Linked DNA regions of Rhizobium lentis. Each later gene encodes a partner of the first gene's protein in a complex. Links are inferred from orthologs where the notes say so. Each region holds a gene or a part of one and is shown in the gene's direction. Other genes may lie near its edges.

Region 1 (3,736 bases):
TGGCCAGCGCCCTTTCGACGGACTGTTCGTCGCGATGCTCGGAATCGCGATTGAGATCGTTGGCGGCAAAGGCAGTGAGATTGCTGGGTTCCGGATGTGGCACATCCGAATCGAAAAGCGAATGACTCATGATGAAAGGGCTTCCCGCAGCTTTGCTGTGAATTCGTCTCTCTTTCCGTCCTCGTAGGGTTCAGCGGGCCCGAAGCCCCAGACGGGACCCGGCCAGTTGGCATCGCCTTCGAAGCGGGCAATGACATGAACATGAAGCTGGCGGACGATATTGCCAAGAGCCCCAACATTGATTTTTGTCGCGCCGGTGATGTCCTTCAAGGCCTTGGCGACCATCTCCGTCTCGAAGGTGAGCAGCACCTGGTCGAGCGGCGTCAGCTCGAATATTTCGGTAATGTCAGCTCGGCGAGGCACGAGAATGAGCCAGGGCCAGCGGGCATCCTTCGACAATCTGAGATCACAGAGGCCGGTGACCATGATGCTGATGCTGTCGTTTTCCAGCCGAGGGTCGAGCGTAAAGCCGTTCAAGGGGCATTCCTCCTGTCTTTTCCTAGGACTAGCAGTTTTTTATCATGTTGGCTTGCTTTTGATGACGATATTGCCGATATGTGCATCCGGGAGGTTGGTGGTGGACGAGCCACTCGCCAACCGGGTCAGGTCCGGAAGGAAGCAGCCCTAACGAGCCCGGCACGGGTCATCGTGCCAGCCTCCCACCTTCTCTCCACGAAATGCCCGAAGATCCGGGCGACAAGCAGGACGATGAGCGACAGCGAGCGACAATCACAAGATGCCGCCTCGACGGGCACCGGATACCGGGTGCTGGCTCGCAAATACCGCCCCAAGGATTTTACGGACCTGATGGTCGGCCAGGAGCCGATGGTCCGCACGCTCACCAATGCCTTCGAGACCGGCCGCATCGCCCAGGCCTACATGCTGACCGGCGTGCGCGGCGTCGGCAAGACGACGACGGCGCGCATCCTGGCGCGGGCGCTGAACTACAAAAGGCCAGACGTCGACAAGCCGACGATCGATCTGCGTGTGCCCGGCGAGCACTGCCAGGCGATCATGGAGGGCCGGCATGTCGACGTGATCGAGATGGACGCCGCGTCGCACACCGGTATCGACGATATAAGAGAGATCATCGAACAGGTGCGCTACCGGCCGGTTTCGGCGCGCTACAAGGTCTATATCATCGACGAAGTGCACATGCTGTCGACGCAGGCCTTCAACGGGTTGTTGAAGACTCTAGAAGAGCCGCCGGAGCATGTGAAGTTTATCTTCGCCACCACCGAAATCCGCAAGGTGCCGATTACCGTGCTGTCGCGCTGCCAGCGCTTCGACCTGCGCCGCATCAGCGCATCAGATCTCGTCGGGCTGTTTACGACGATCGCGGCCAAGGAGGGCATCGAGGCGGAAGCGGACGCGCTGGCGATGATCGCGCGCGCTGCCGAAGGCTCTGCGCGCGACGGCCTGTCGCTGCTCGACCAGGCAATCGCCCACGGCGCCGGCGCCGTGCAGGCGGAAGCGGTGCGCGGGATGCTCGGCCTTGCCGATCGCGCCCGGATCGTCGATCTCTTTGAGCACATCGTCAAAGGTGATGTGGCGGCCGCGCTCGGCGAGTTCCAGAGCCAGTACGAGGCCGGCGCCAATCCGGTGGTCGTGCTCACCGATCTTGCCGACTTCACCCATCTGGTAACGCGGCTGAAATATGTGCCGGATGCGGCAAACGACCCCTCGCTCAGCGAAATCGAGCGTACCAAGGCGGCGGAACTGGCCAAGGGCGTCGCCGTGACAACGCTGTCTCGCATCTGGCAGATGCTGCTGAAGGGCATTCCGGAAACGGAAGGCTCGTCGCGTACGGCGGGTGCCGCCGAAATGGTGCTGATCCGGCTTGCGCATGCCGCCCATCTGCCGGCGCCTGAGGATGCGGCGCGGCGGCTTGCCGAATTCTCCGGCGACAATACGGACCAGCGGCCCGCCTCGCCCTCCGGCAATGGCGGCGGCAACGGAACGCGGGTTCCCTATCAAAGCAGCGTTGTGGCTCGCGCTCCGGAGCCGACACCACGGCCGCAGCCCTCGGGGCCGACCGCGATGCTGCGTGCCGTGCCCAATCCGGAGCCACAGAATATCGGCCGCACCGAGGCCAAGCCTGTCGAGGCTCCGAAGCCGCTCGTGCGCATCAATTCGATCGGCGATATCGTCGACCTCGCGGGAGAAAAGCGCGACGTCAAGTTGAAGGCACTGGTGCGCAACTTCGTGCGGCCGGTCCGTCTCGAGCCCGGCCGGCTGGATGTGAACCTCATCGAAGGCGCGCCGAACACGCTGCTCAACGAGCTCGCCGTCAAGCTCAAGGAATGGACGGGAATCCACTGGATCGTCAGCACCAGCCGCGAAGTAGGCGGGCCGACGATGGTGGAGGCGGAGGCCAAGGCGCAGGAACAGCGCGTCAGCGATGCGCGTCAGGATCCCGATGTCGCGGCCATCCTGGCACATTTCCCGGGTGCGAAAATTATCGACGTGCGCGTGCGGGCGCCCGAACTGGAAGAGGAAGGCGAGGCGGCACCGCCGGCTGCCGCCGAATCCGAAGAAGGCGACATCCTGCCCGGCGACGACATAGAATTTTAAATGTTTCAAGAAGGAGCGAGACGATGCGCGACATCATGGGCATGATGGGCAAAGTCAAGGAAATGCAGGCCAAGATGGAGCAGATGCAGGCGGAGATCGCCGAGCTGACCGCCGAAGGCAAGGCGGGCGGCGGCCTCGTCACCGTCGTCATCTCCGGCAAGGGTGACCTCAAGAGCCTGAAGATCGACCCCTCGCTGTTCAAGGAAGACGATGTCGAGATCCTCGAAGACCTGATCGTCGCCGCCCACAAGGACGCCAAGGACAAGGCCGAGGCGCTCGCCGCCGAAAAGACCAAGGCACTCACGGCAGGCCTGCCGATCCCGCCCGGCTTCAAGCTGCCGTTTTAATAGCAGGCAACTCGGTCTCAAAGGCGTTTCCGCTTTCTTCGAATTGCGGAAATACTCTATCTCTTTGTTTTCAAGCAATTCGCGGCGCAAAATCGGGCCATACTTTTGCTGGAATTGCTCTCATATTTTTCAGCAAGTAATTTCACAGATCTCATAAGGTTTTTCATGAAGATCGCCGGCGTTTTTCGCCTTTGCCTCGCCGCTGCCTTGGCCGCGCCGACGGCTGTCAATGCAAATCAATGCGATCCCAGCAAGCCTGTTTATGTCTTTGATCAATTCGATCAGGGCGACGACAAGATTTTCTACAAAATTCGTGATGGCGAACACCCATTCTTTGAGCAGCTAATACGATTCGAAACTTGGCGAAAATCCAAACTGGTGTGGTCTGTCGACGGCTCTGTAATATGCAGCGATGTCGTTGCGATGTGCGAATTGACCTTGGCCTCCTCCAATAAAAGTGACCCCGGCTCCGCGATCTACGACTGCTTCGAGGAGCTAAAGAAGGAGCAGGAGCAGGATACGCCGACAACAAAGATATCCTTTAAAATCCCCGTCACCGAGATTTCCACGAAGCATGAAACGTCCCATATCGCATTCGGCTTTTTGACTGCTCTCTCATTGGTGTGCAGCAAGCATATGGATATCCACGTTGAGCGGAAGGCTTTGCTGGTCGAAAACGAGCGCAAAGGTATGTTCCTGTTACCGCCTTTCGTACGGCGGGTTCCATGCTTGAAATGACTAGCGCCCACGCCGGC
Region 2 (3,747 bases), 200 kb from region 1 along the record:
TGGGAAAGGCGGGCCTGATCGGCCTGACGGGCGAGCCAGAGATCGCTGGCCGCCCGTATCCGCTTCTGGGCGGCGACGGAAACGGCGTCGATCGCCGCTGCCTCGCCATGGCGGGCCTTGACCTCGACGAAGACGGCGAGATCGCCTTTGCGGGCGACGATGTCGATCTCGCCGAGCCGGGTGCGGTGGCGCAGCGCCAGAATGCGGTAGCCCTTCAGCATCAGGAAGGCGGCGGCGACATATTCCGACATGCGGCCCCGGCGCAGCGCCTTCCTTTTGAGGGCGGTCAGGTCATTATCGCCCATCTGCGCCCTTCATCTCCAGCAGGCGCTGGTAGAGCACCTTGCGCGGCAGGCCGGTCAGGCGGGCGGCCTCGGTTGCGGCCTTTGCCGTCGGCATTGATTTCGATAGATCGGCAAGCACGGCTTCGACATCGGCCTCATCCGCCTCGGCCGGTAGCGGCGGACCGACGACGAGGACGATCTCGCCCTTGACGTTTTCCACCTGCTGGTAGTGCGCGGCGAGCTCGGCCAGCGTGCCGCGGCGGAATTCCTCATAGGTCTTGGTCAGCTCACGGCAGACGGAAGCGGGCCGCGCCGCCCCCAACACGTCAGCGGCAGCGAGAAGGGTGGCGCCGATGCGATGGGGCGATTCAAAAAATATCAGTGTCGCGGGAGCCGCGGCAAATTCACCGAGACGATCGCGGCGGGCCTTGTCCTTGGCCGGCAGAAAGCCGGCGAAGAGGAAGGCGTCGTTCGGCAGGCCAGAGCCGACAAGGGCTGCGAGCGGCGCCGAGGCGCCTGGAATGGGGATGACGCGATAACCCGCCGCAATCGCCTGCTGGGCCAGCCGATAGCCGGGATCGGACACCAGCGGCGTCCCGGCATCCGACACCAGCGCCACCGAGCGGCCGGCCTCCAGCGCCTGGATGAGCCGCGGGCCGGCTTCATCGGCATTGTGCTCATGGTAAGCGAAGGGGCGGTTCTGGATGCCGTAGCGGTCGAGCAGAACGCGGGTGACGCGCGTATCCTCGCAGGCCAGCACGTCGGCGCCGGCCAGCGTTTCCAATGCGCGCAGCGTGATGTCGCCAAGATTGCCGATCGGGGTGGCGACGAGATAAAGCGCCGGCTCCAGCGGCCGCGCCGGCACCGCCATGTTGTGCAGGCGGAAGCTTCGCCTGGTGGCGTCCTCGCCTGTGGTTTGCTCGTTCATGCCCTTTGCCTTCGTGCCGCCGGCGCCTTGCCGGTTCATCGGCCTTTATGGGCGAGCGCTGCGGCTTCGGCAAGGGTTCGGATTTCTGTGAGGATTGCTCCGGAAAACCTCAAATGCGGGCGTCCAGCTGTCCATGCCTCTTGCAAACCGATGCTGAAGTCTGCCATTTTGCCCGTCCACTCCCCCGGTCTCGGGTCGGGAAAGCATTCTTCCGGCGCTCGACGCCCGGACTGTCACGGTCGAAAGCGGTAGCATCCCATGCGTATTACTATTGAGCGGTCAAACCTGTTGAAATCGCTGAACCACGTCCACCGCGTGGTCGAACGTCGCAACACGATCCCGATCCTGTCCAACGTACTGCTCAAGGCCGATGGCCAGAACCTCGACATGAAGGCGACCGACCTCGATCTCGAGATCACCGAGGCGACGCCGGCAAGCGTCGAACAGTCCGGCGCCACCACCGTTCCCGCCCATCTTCTCTACGATATCGTGCGCAAGCTTCCCGACGGATCGGAAGTGCTGCTTGCCACCAGCGCCGACGGCGGCTCGATGAGCGTGCAGTCGGGCCGTTCGAAATTCTCGCTGCAGTGCCTGCCGGAATCCGACTTCCCGGATCTGACCGCCGGCACCTTCACGCATAGCTTCAAGCTGAAGGCGACCGATCTGAAGATGCTGATCGACCGCACGCAGTTCGCTATCTCGACCGAAGAGACGCGTTATTATCTGAACGGCATCTTCTTCCACACGATCGAGAGCAACGGCGAACTGAAGCTCAGGGCGGTGGCAACCGACGGCCACCGGCTGGCCCGCGCCGATGTCGACGCGCCCGCCGGCTCGGAAGGCATGCCCGGCATCATCATTCCGCGCAAGACGGTCGGCGAACTGCAGAAGCTGGTCGACAATCCCGAAGCGATCGTGACGGTCGAGGTTTCCGACGCCAAGATCCGCATGACGATCGGCTCAATCGTCCTGACGTCGAAACTGATCGACGGCACCTTCCCGGATTACCAGCGCGTCATCCCCACCGGCAACGACAAGGAAATGCGCGTCGACTGCACGAGCTTCGCCCAGGCCGTCGACCGCGTCTCGACAATCTCCTCCGAGCGCGGCCGCGCCGTGAAGCTCGCGCTGTCCGACGGGCAATTGATGCTGACCGTCAACAATCCGGATTCCGGCAGCGCTACCGAAGAAGTCGCCGTCGGCTACGACACCGACGCGATGGAAATCGGCTTCAATGCCAAATACCTGCTCGACATCACCGCGCAGCTTTCCGGCGAGGAAGCGATCTTCCTGCTGGCCGATGCCGGCTCACCGACGCTGATCCGTGACACGGCCGGTGACGATGCGCTCTACGTGCTGATGCCGATGCGCGTCTGACCGGAACGAAGGCGCCCGTTTTCGGTTTTCCTCCTGTCAAACCGGAGGAGAGCAGAATGAAAAAGACGGGAGCGGTGCGTATCGGCATTTCAGGCTGGACCTATGCGCCCTGGCGCGGGCAATTCTATCCGAAGGAATTGCCGCAGAAGCACGAGCTTTCCTACGCCGCCCGCCACTTCCCCTCGATCGAGATCAACGGCACCTTCTACGGATTGCAGCGGCCCGAAAGCTTCGGCCGCTGGCGCGATGAAACGCCCGACGACTTCGTCTTCGCGGTCAAGGGATCACGCTTCATCACCCATATGCTGCGGCTGCAGGACATTAGGACGCCGCTCGCCAATTTCTTTGCTTCCGGCCTGCTCAGGCTCGGCCCCAAGCTCGGGCCGATCCTCTGGCAATTTCCGCCGAACATGGCCTTCGAACCGGCACGCTTTGAAAATTTCCTGTCGCTGCTGCCGCATGACCGCGATGGGGCGATCGCGCTTGCGAAGCAGCATGACGGCCGCCTCAAAGGGAGGGCCTGGCTCACAAGCGACGGGCGTCAGCCGATCCGCCATGCGCTCGAAATCCGCCATGACAGCTTCCGCTCGGCTGATTTCATCGAGATGCTCCGGCGTCACAAGGTGGCGCTCGTCTGCGCCGACACGGTGCAATGGCCGCTGCTGATGGATATCACCGCCGATTTCGTCTATTGCCGGCTGCATGGCTCCGAACAGCTCTATGTCAGCGGCTACGAGGATGAGGCGCTCGACCTCTGGGCCGAACGCGTCCGCGCCTGGGTTACGGGAGCGGAGCCCGAAAATGCGACGCGCGTGCTTGCGCCGCTGCCGGCGCGCGCCAAGGGCCGCGACGTCTATCTTTATTTCGACAATACCGATAAGAAATTGCGCGCCCCTGTCGACGCTGGCCATTTGAGCGAAAGACTTGCCGATCTCATGCCCCGTACCGGCCGAAAGGCCGCCTGAGCTGTTGATGCCGGTATCCTTGTTGCGAAAATCCTTGTCCCAACAGCGACAAGCGGCATATTAAGACAGTCGATCAACGTGCAGATGGGTGGAGAATGCGCTTACGGGTCAAGGTGAAGGAACACCTCGGGAAGAGATTCGATGAGGAAATCCGTTTCTTCAGGGGCATGATGCAGGGGCCGAAGACGGTGGG

What was found. Proteins that work in one complex are often made in the same cells at the same time.
Region 2: the proteins of J0663_RS09310 (region 1) and dnaN are in contact, whole or in part, in a cryo-EM structure (PDB 8GIZ), measured with the Escherichia coli proteins. The link is inferred for Rhizobium lentis from one-to-one orthologs.

The regions. Positions count from the first base shown.
Region 1 is NZ_CP071454.1:1,955,609-1,959,344, reverse strand. What follows is about bases 217-3,201. They hold J0663_RS09310 (DNA polymerase III subunit gamma/tau), read left to right. Parts: upstream 217-768; coding sequence 769-2,634; downstream 2,635-3,201. Other genes in these bases: J0663_RS09300 (hypothetical protein), read left to right, coding at 3,147-3,201; J0663_RS09305 (YbaB/EbfC family nucleoid-associated protein), read left to right, coding at 2,658-2,981; J0663_RS09320 (HIT domain-containing protein), read right to left, coding at 217-537. In the rest of the region: nudC (NAD(+) diphosphatase), read right to left, coding at 1-130; more of J0663_RS09320, read right to left, coding at 127-216; more of J0663_RS09300, read left to right, coding at 3,202-3,719. UniProt on the Escherichia coli protein: Part of the beta sliding clamp loading complex, which hydrolyzes ATP to load the beta clamp onto primed DNA to form the DNA replication pre-initiation complex.
Region 2 is NZ_CP071454.1:2,155,566-2,159,312, reverse strand. The notes cover bases 534-3,529. They hold dnaN (DNA polymerase III subunit beta), read left to right. Parts: upstream 534-1,470; coding sequence 1,471-2,589; downstream 2,590-3,529. Other genes in these bases: J0663_RS10340 (DUF72 domain-containing protein), read left to right, coding at 2,646-3,529; rsmI (16S rRNA (cytidine(1402)-2'-O)-methyltransferase), read right to left, coding at 534-1,212. In the rest of the region: J0663_RS10355 (YraN family protein), read right to left, coding at 1-305; more of rsmI, read right to left, coding at 295-533; more of J0663_RS10340, read left to right, coding at 3,530-3,554; phospholipid N-methyltransferase PmtA, read left to right, coding at 3,650-3,747. UniProt on the Escherichia coli protein: Confers DNA tethering and processivity to DNA polymerases and other proteins. Acts as a clamp, forming a ring around DNA (a reaction catalyzed by the clamp-loading complex) which diffuses in an ATP-independent manner freely and bidirectionally along dsDNA.